Regions from separate parts of the Paenibacillus sp. MMS20-IR301 genome, predicted to be linked through region 1. Evidence: riboswitches for the same ligand, from Rfam matches in the RefSeq annotation. Region 1 holds a riboswitch; the other holds the start of a gene.
The links. A riboswitch is a leader RNA that binds a small molecule or an ion and turns the genes downstream of it on or off. The one in region 1 is predicted to bind S-adenosylmethionine.
Positions count from the first base shown of each region.

Region 2: linked by a shared signal. The riboswitch ahead of metA (homoserine O-acetyltransferase MetA) and the one ahead of LOS79_RS30680 (methionine ABC transporter ATP-binding protein) in region 1 are both predicted to bind S-adenosylmethionine.

Region 1 covers NZ_CP135275.1:7,131,302-7,135,894, forward strand. Annotated here, with positions in the region: gene LOS79_RS30665 (COX15/CtaA family protein) at 1-196, shown strand, start outside; gene LOS79_RS30670 (UbiD family decarboxylase) at 260-2,032, shown strand; gene LOS79_RS30675 (Cthe_2314 family HEPN domain-containing protein) at 2,062-2,808, shown strand; SAM riboswitch class I at 2,900-3,035, shown strand; gene LOS79_RS30680 (methionine ABC transporter ATP-binding protein) at 3,144-4,160, shown strand; gene LOS79_RS30685 (methionine ABC transporter permease) at 4,160-4,593, shown strand, end outside.
Region 2 covers NZ_CP135275.1:3,495,734-3,500,326, reverse strand. Annotated here, with positions in the region: gene LOS79_RS15225 (ROK family protein) at 1-120, shown strand, start outside; gene LOS79_RS15220 (HRDC domain-containing protein) at 342-1,358, shown strand; gene corA (magnesium/cobalt transporter CorA) at 1,434-2,369, opposite strand; SAM riboswitch class I at 2,791-2,921, shown strand; gene metA (homoserine O-acetyltransferase MetA) at 3,049-3,966, shown strand; gene LOS79_RS15205 (PLP-dependent transferase) at 4,088-4,593, shown strand, end outside.

The DNA.
Region 1 (4,593 bases):
GCTGGGGATTGCTGCAGTTCTGCTCTGCCTGCTGCAGGTACTCAGCGGAGCTGCTGTTGTACATACACTGTACAATGAGCGCTGGTACATATTCTCGGCACTATCCCATATTGTGCTGATCTCAGGCCTCTTCGGGGTTCTGTGTTATATGAGTGTCCGGGTCTGGCAGCTCAGCAGAACGGGCAAGCAAAGATAAGATGACGAAACGGATATAGGGGATGAGTGAATAAGGAGAGGTCCCGTTAGGAGGAACGCTATAGTGGCATATGGTAATTTGCGACAATGGATTGAACAGCTCCGCAGGGACAAGGATCTTGCCGTAATTGATACTCCGGTAGACCCTAACCTGGAGCTGGCAGAGATCCACCGCCGGGTGGTCGAAGAGGAAGGCCCGGCGCTGCTGTTTACAAATGTACTGGGAACGCCGTTTCCGGTGGCAAGCAATCTGTTCGGTACAGTCCGCCGGGTCAACAAAGCCTTTGGAACACGCCCGGAGCAGCTGATGAAATCAATGACCACTGCGGTGGAGGCTATGCTTCCGCCGTCAGCTTCCGGTCTGTGGAGAGAAAAGGGCGTACTCTTTGATCTGCTGAAAGCCGGAACCAAAAATGTGCCGCAGGGTGAAGCGCCGGTGCTTGGCCTCTGCCGCAGCAATGATCCGCTGAAGGAGTTGCCCCGAATAACCAGCTGGCCCAAGGATGGCGGGCCGTTCATCACCCTTCCCTTGGTTTACACAGAGAGTATTACCAACCCCAAAGATCATAATCTCGGGATGTACCGGGTTCAGATTCATGATGACAGCACCACAGGTATTCATTGGCAAATTCATAAAGGAGGCGGGTTTCATCACCGTCAGGCTGAGCTTCTGGGTGAGACCCTGCCGTTATCTGTATTTATTGGCGGACCGCCGGCCCTGATTGCAGCTGCCGTTGCACCCGTACCGGAGCGTCTTCCCGAATTGATGCTGGCTTCACTTATGCTCGGCAGCAAGCTGCCCATGGTTCAGGATCCGTTAGGCGGGCACCGGATTCCTGCTGAGGCAGAATTCTCGCTCCGCGGGCGCGTGTCGCCGTTTGAACGGAGGCCGGAAGGCCCGTATGGCAGCCAGCTCGGCTACTATTCGCAGCAGCATGATTTCCCCGTAATGCATGTGCAGCGGATGTGGCACCGCAAGGATGCCATCTTTCCGGCAACGATTACCGGCAAGCCGCGCCAGGAGGATTATTACCTTAAGGATTATTTGCAGCGGCTGCTCGCTCCGGCCTATCCGCTGCTGATGCCTTCCGTTAAAGCGCTCTGGGCGTATTCCGAGACCGGATCCCATTCCCTGACCGCGGCTGTGGTGCGGGAGAGCTATTCGAGGGAAGCGGTGGCGGCAGCTTTTCGTATTCTGGGTGAAGGCCAGCTGTCCCTGACGAAGTTCCTCTTCCTGACCAGTGAACAGGTGGAGCTGACGGATTTCCCTAAGCTGCTGGAAACGGTGCTTGAACGCTTCAAACCGGAATCGGATTTGCTGATCCTGGCTAATACTTCAATGGATACGCTGGATTATACCGGCCCGAGGCTGAATCACGGCAGTAAAGCAGTGGTGCTGGGTATAGGGAATCCGGTCCGTGAGCTGCCTAGAACGTACACCGGCGGGCTGCTTCCAGCAATCACCGCCGCTGTTCCTTATTGCGGAGGATGTTTAGCCGTTTCCGGAGCATCCTATGAAGAGGACGCAGAGCTGCCGGCCAGACTTGTGGCTTCATTTGAGGAAAAGCCTGCAGACTGGCCGCTGATCGTGCTTGTGGACGATGCGGAAGCGGCGGTCAGAACACAGACCTCATTCCTGTGGTCCGTGTTCACCCGGTTCAACCCGGCAGATGATATTTATGCCGGAATGAAGGTTAGGCGTAATACGGTCAGCTATTCGCTGCCGGTTGTCATTGATGCCAGGATGAAGCGGGGATATCCGGAAGAGCTGGTTCCCCTTGAAGACACCGTAGAGCTGGTGAACCGCAACTGGAAGCACTATTTCCCTCTTGTATAGAGTCATCATTTCATAAGGAGGACCATCATATGCTGCGGATATTGCTGGGAGAGCCGCCCCGGGAGAACAGCGGGGTGCTGGCCGAAGCCATGGACAACATGGCGAAGGTTGCCTCCATGCTGCGCAAGGAGATGAACGCGCATGAAGACCGTGACCACGAATACCGCAAGCTGGAAATATGGACACGCGGTCTGATTTCATCACTGGACGAGCTGGAGCAGAGCTGGTTCGCTGCGGCCTTTTACCGGAGGTCCGTAGTGGCCGGTTATATGGATGATATGTCACCGGATGAGCAGGGGGAGTACGCCAGATATGTGTATTTCTATAAAAACGGCTTTATCCGTGTCTTCTCCCTGCTGGACAAGCTCGGAACGGTGCTGAACAGCCTGTATGATCTGAACACGAGCAAGGTTAAGGCACATTTCTCCTACTTTACGGTTCTGCGGCAATTTCAGCTGCTTAAAGCACATACGCCGCTCGCAACGGAGCTGGAGGGGATCAAGAATTCCTACCGCGAACCGCTGGAGAATCTGCGCAAACGGCGCAATGCCGAGATTCATTATATGAACGCGGAGATGACGGATGATCTCTGGCAGCGCCATCAGGGTCTGCATGACCGGATTCAGCTCGAGGATCTCGACAGCCATCTCGAGGATTTGAAGCAAGGCGTGGAGATGGCCAGCAAATCCTTGTCTGCCGCATTCAGGTACAGCAACGAGCAGTGGCATAGGAACAAAGCTGCTTCCAGCCTGAAGCCAAGGCAGCTGCATTCGTAAAAACTTACCTTTGACAAAGAACAGGAAACTTAATATACTTAGGCATACATTAATTCCTGACATTTGGCGGAATATTAAACTTCATACTTTTATCTTATCGAGAGCGGCGGAGGGATAGGCCCGATGAAGCCCGGCAACCGGTTTGTATACAGCTTACTGCTGCGCGCAAATGTCATGGTGCTAATTCCTACAATGCCGCCAGGTTTGCGGTATTTGGCAGATGAGAAGGCATTGTCATTATACACACAGGGCCTCTTGCGATCTGCACGGATCGCAGGGGGTCTTTTTGCATAAAGCATTAACAAGCATTATCAGCTCTAAGGGGGACGGGACGATTGATTGAACTGAAGGATTTGACCAAAGTATACGGAAAAGGGAGTAAAGCGGCAACAGCACTCTCGGGACTTAGCCTGTCGATTAAAAAAGGCGAAATATTCGGTGTTATCGGCCACTCCGGTGCCGGCAAAAGCACACTGATCCGCTGCATTAATCTGCTGGAACGCCCGACAGAGGGCGAGGTATGGGTAGACGGGGTGGAATTAACGTCTCTCAGCCAGGGCCAGCTGCAGGAGCAGCGGCGTAAAATCGGCATGATCTTTCAGCACTTCAATCTGCTATCCTCAGCAACCGTCTTCGACAACATCGCCTTTCCGCTGCGGCTGACCGGCACCTCCAAGACAGAGATTGAGCGTAAAGTCAAAGATCTCCTGGCTCTGGTCGGGCTCGAGGAGCACTGGAACAAATACCCGGCGCAGCTCTCCGGCGGTCAAAAGCAGCGTGTCGGCATTGCCCGCGCGCTGGCAAGCGACCCTGATGTACTGCTGTGCGATGAAGCGACTTCAGCGCTTGATCCGCAGACGACTGATTCTATTCTGCGCCTCCTGCTGGATATCAATACAAAATTCCGCCTGACTATCGTGCTGATCACTCATGAGATGCATGTCATTCAAAGTATCTGCGACCGAGTGGCTGTCATTCATGGCGGCGGAATTGTGGAGCAGGGCGAGGTAGCGCAGGTATTTCTGAAACCGAAGCATGAAGTTACGAAAGAATTCATCCGCAGTGAAGCCCAGTCTGACGGGCCGCTGCGCCAGGCGATCGACGCGGTGCATGAAGGATATACCAAAGCTGTTAAGATAACATTCCTTGGCCAGAAAACATATGAATCCACCCTTTCGCATGTTGCCCAGGGAACGGGAGTCAACTTTGCCATTCTGCAGGGGACCATCTCGACCATCAAGGACATACCCTACGGCCAGCTGATTGTCCGGTTCGAGGGACCTTCTGAGGCAGTAGGCGCGACACTTACGGAACTTACGGCCCAGGGCCTTGATGTGGAGGTGATTTCCTGATGGGCGGCTTGAATTTTAATGATATTAACTGGCAGGAAATGCTGGATGCAACGGTAGCCACACTAAAAATGTTAGCTTTTTCAGGAATATTCACAATTATTCTTGGTTTACCGCTCGGAATTGTGTTATATTTATGGGGAAGATCAAATAACATTATTATCAGAGCTGTTTACTCGGTATTATCACTGGTTGTAAACATCCTGCGCTCGGTCCCGTTCATCATCCTGATGGTTGCACTTATTCCCTTAAGCAAATCGATTATGGGAACTTCAATCGGCGTTCTTGGCACGATTCCGGCACTGGTGATCGGTGCGGCACCGTTCTTTGCCAGACTGGTGGAGACGGCACTGCGGGAGGTTGACCGGGGAATTATTGAAGCGGCGCAAGGCATGGGGGCATCCACGGGGCAGATCGTTATGCGCGTGCTGCTGCC
Region 2 (4,593 bases), 3.6 Mb from region 1:
GTGCAGCATCCGGCGCTGAATGACAATATCGGCAGCTATATCGTTCCGCCGAAGCTTGGGGATAATGCCGGGCTGGCAGGGGCACTTGGATTGGCCAGACTGGCGCTTGAAGCGGAATAACAGCCGCTGCTGCAAAAAGGCATTGACTGTTGCGCAATATATGGTATCCTAGGTTTTAACAGTATAGCATTTACGAGGAAGCACCTCTTTCACGATTATCGTGGGAGAGGTGCTTTTGTGCGTCCGGGAGGTCTCAGCGGTTACCCGGATGACCTGGGAGGAAGGATTCCGGCCAGACGCGGGAGCATGCTTGCTGTAAGACGAGGAAGGTAGGGATTCTTATGCAGATCGTATTCATGAACCGTTTGTCCAGATTGTCAGAGGTGGACCGGGAGGTCTTCGCCCAGCTATGGATTGGTGAAGAGGAGGGCGTGTGGCGCCTGGGCTGGCGGGATTTCTCCGGAGCACAGGAGATGGGGGACAGCCTGTGGTATGAAGGCAGCTCATGGAATGAAATGCTGTGTGTGTACCGGCATGAGCTTGCGGTGAAGATGGGGGAAGGCTACCGTCCGCTGATCGATGGAGTGTTCCATGAGGAGGAGCATCTGGGCGGGCGCAGCCAGGAGCAGCTTAAGCTGCAGTATTACAGTGAGCAGCACGCAGCGGATGCGGTTTATGATGAGCTGTGCTCCTGGCGCAGAGGCAAAGCCTCCAGTGAGCGTAAAGCGCCTTATGTGCTTGCGAGCAACCGTCTGTTGCGGATGATCAGCGCCTTTCTCCCGCATACAACCGAAGAGCTGCTGCAAATTCCCGGGGTCGGCGAGGGCAAAGCGTCACAGTATGGTGCGGATTGGCTGCAGATTACCTCAGGTATCCAGCGGGCGCATTCCTTTCCGCTCTCTTGGGTGAATGAAGCTATTGACGAGGAGGGCTTTGTCTCCTGGCTGTACAAGCAGAAGGAGCTGAAGTACAAGAAGCAGCTGGAGCGGCTGCGGCTGCGGCGTGTTCTGCTTCAGGCCATTGAGGCCGGACAAGGCATGGAGCAGATCCGGGCGCTGAGCGGAATTTCCCGGCGCGAGATTCTGGAGGCAGCCGAGGAACTGGAGAAGGACGGATATTCGGTGGAGAAGCTGATCACATTTGAACTGAGCGAGGTTAGTCCGCTGGAACAGAATAATATATGGACGGCCTATGAACTGATGGGTGATACCTTCCTGAAGCCGGTGCTCTACAAAGCATACGGAGAGGATTTCGCACCCGCTGAAGGACTCGATATGTACTATGAGCGCCTGCGGCTGATCCGGCTCCGCTTCCGGCGGGAGCAGCCGGTGAAGCTGGGGCTGGCTACAAATCTGTAGACAATCAAAAAGACGAAGGCTTCCTCTACCCGTGGGTTAGCGGCGCCTTCGTCCTGCGTATTCGTCCGGTATGGTTCATAGCCATTCCTTCTTGCGGAAAACTACCAGCATTCCGCAGCCGAGTGTTACCATGACGGCAATAACTCCGTAGTAGCCGTACTGGGAATGGGTCTCGGGAATATTATCAAAGTTCATACCGTAGATCCCTGTAATCACGGTCAGCGGCATGAATATTGTAGTAATTGCTGTAAATACCCGCATGATTTCGTTGGCGCGGTTGGCGATACTGGACTGATAAGCTTCCCGTAAGTTGCCCATCAGATCGCGGTAGGTTTCGAAGGTTTCCGAAATTTTCACCGCATTCTCATAAATATCACTGAAATACTTCTGCAGCTGATCGTCGATCAGGCGGAGATCCTTCTTGTTCAGCGTGTTGATAACTTCCTTCTGCGGTCCGAGCATTTTCTTCAGCCAGAGAATTTCACTGCGCAGACCGATGATTTCGCTGAGATGCGATTTCTTGGTGTGCATGAGGATATCTTCCTCCAGCTTCTCAATCCGCGCTTCGATCCGGTCACCGACGGAGAAGAAGTTGTCAACGACAAGGTCGATTAACAGGTACAGGAAACGGTCAGGCTCACTGACCTCCTGCTCCCACAGGATGGGCTTCAGGACGCGCAGCTCATGGATCTTCTGCTTGGTCACCGTAATGATGAAATGTCTGCCCAGGAATACGTTAAGGGCGCGGAGGAATATTTCCTCGTCATCAAACCGGATGCTGTTGACTACAATGAAATAATGGCTCTCATAGATCTCCAGCTTCGGGCGCTGATCCTCTTCACTGAGGCAGTCCTCGACAGCCAGATCATGCAGATTGTACAAAGGCTGAAGCTCCACAAGATCCTCAACATCGGCATCAATCCAGTAGAACCCCTCTGCAGGGGCTGTAAGTGTTTCTTCAATATTGTCAATTGTCGTAAAAATTCCTGCGTTCACCAGCCGGATTTTCATCTGATTCACTCCTTCTGTCCCTGTCTTCTCCAGGGATATGCTAATTAAAGCACAGGGAAAAAATCAGCTTGGCCGGCGGTACAATCACTGACGAAGGCCAAAAGACGTACGGAGAGCATGAAGAAGAACTGCCCCCGCCGCCGGCAAGCTGATGTTAATCCTGTGTGGTTGTTCTTTCTGCGTGCCTATTCGCGAGCCCGGGTCGCCTTCCATTCTTCTCTCACCTCTTCTTTTCGCCGTTTATGGTTGAAACACTTGTCTAGTATAACGCCGGGGTATGCCTCTTTCAAGAGAAATTCTTTTCATAATATAGGCCCCTTAGCATTGTATGGACTTGACGAAAAGGAGGTTCATGATTTAAAGTGAATTTTAAGCAAAAGTTCTGAGGAACCACCGGTGGTACCCAACTGAATACAGCTAAATCTTATCAAGAGCAGGTGGAGGGACTAGCCCGATGAAACCCGGCAACCGGCGTATCTACGCACGGTGCTAAATCTTGCGGAAGCTCGGCAGGACGTATACGTCCGGCGGAAGTTCTCTGGCAGATGAGAGAGGCGCATATGACTGCAGATATATGACCTTTCTCGCCTGAGAAAGGTTTTTTTTCGTACTCTTTTCACCACACATGATAGAGCACGCCCAGGCGGAATCTAAATTCAGTTAAGGAGTGGACACAGCAATGCCAATTAAAATTCCCGACAGTCTGCCGGCCAAAGAAGTATTATCCGGTGAGAATATTTTTGTAATGGATGAGAGCCACGCCTTTCATCAGGATATCCGTCCTCTGCGGATCGCTATTCTAAATCTGATGCCGACCAAGGAAACGACCGAGACGCAGCTGCTGCGCCTGATCGGAAACTCGCCGCTTCAGGTGGATGTGGTTCTGCTGCATCCCAGCTCCCATACCTCGAAGAATACCTCTGCAGAGCATCTGAAGAGCTTTTATAAAACCTTCGATGAGATCAGCCACCGCCGGTTCGACGGCCTGATCGTTACCGGCGCTCCCGTAGAACAGATGGAGTTCGAGGATGTCAACTACTGGGAAGAGCTGAAAGTTATTTTTGAATGGAGCAAGCAGAATGTAACTTCGACCATGCACATCTGTTGGGCGGCACAAGCAGGACTGTATCATCATTTCGGTGTTCGCAAGGTGAGCCTGCCGGACAAATGCTTTGGAGTTTTTCCGCACACGCTGAGCCATAATAATGTCAAGCTGCTGCGCGGCTTCGATGAGGTGTTCCATGTGCCGCATTCCCGCCACACTGATGTATCCCGGGAGGATATTGAGAATCATCCGGATCTGCAGATTCTTGCCGAATCGGAAGAAGCCGGAGTGTATCTGGTGTCGGCATATGAGGGGAAGCAGATTTTTGTCACCGGGCATTCGGAATATGATCCGTTCTCTTTGAAATGGGAGTATGACCGGGATATCGCCAAAGGCATGGATATTGAAATTCCGAAGCACTATTATCCAAAAGATGATCCTACCCGTACACCGCCGGCCGTTTGGCGCGCCCATGCCAACTTATTATTCTCTAACTGGCTCAATTACTATGTATACCAGGAGACACCTTACGATATCGGAGCGTTTATTTAACACAATTATTTATATAGAAGCAAAGTAAAAGCGCACTACACATAGCTGATGCTTCCGAAGCTAGTTTGTACGAAGAAATTCAGGGAAGCAAATGCTAACAAACTTTTAGGAGGCAATGGGAATGGACGAGAAACTGAAGATTGAGAGCAGACTGGCACAGATTGGTTCACTTGAGGACCCGGCAACGGGGGCGGTTAATTACCCGATATATAATGCGACGGCTTTCCGTCACCCGAGACTCGGTCAGAGCACAGGCTTTGACTATATCCGCACCAAAAATCCTACCCGCACCGTACTCGAAGACGCGGCTGCCGCACTGGAATCCGGCGATGCCGGCTTTGCCTGTGCCTCCGGGATGGCTGCCCTGACTACAGTATTCGCCCTGTTCGGACAAGGCGACCATCTCGTGGTATCGCTGGACCTGTACGGCGGAACTTACCGTCTGCTTGAACGGATTCTCTCCAAATACGGCATCAGCGCCTCCTATGTGGATACGAATGACCTGGAGGGCCTGGAGGCTGCCCGCCAGCCGGGCACCAAAGCTGTGTTTATTGAGACGCCGACCAATCCGCTGATGATGATTACAGATGTCGAAGCGGTGTGTACATGGGCCCGCACGCACGGGCT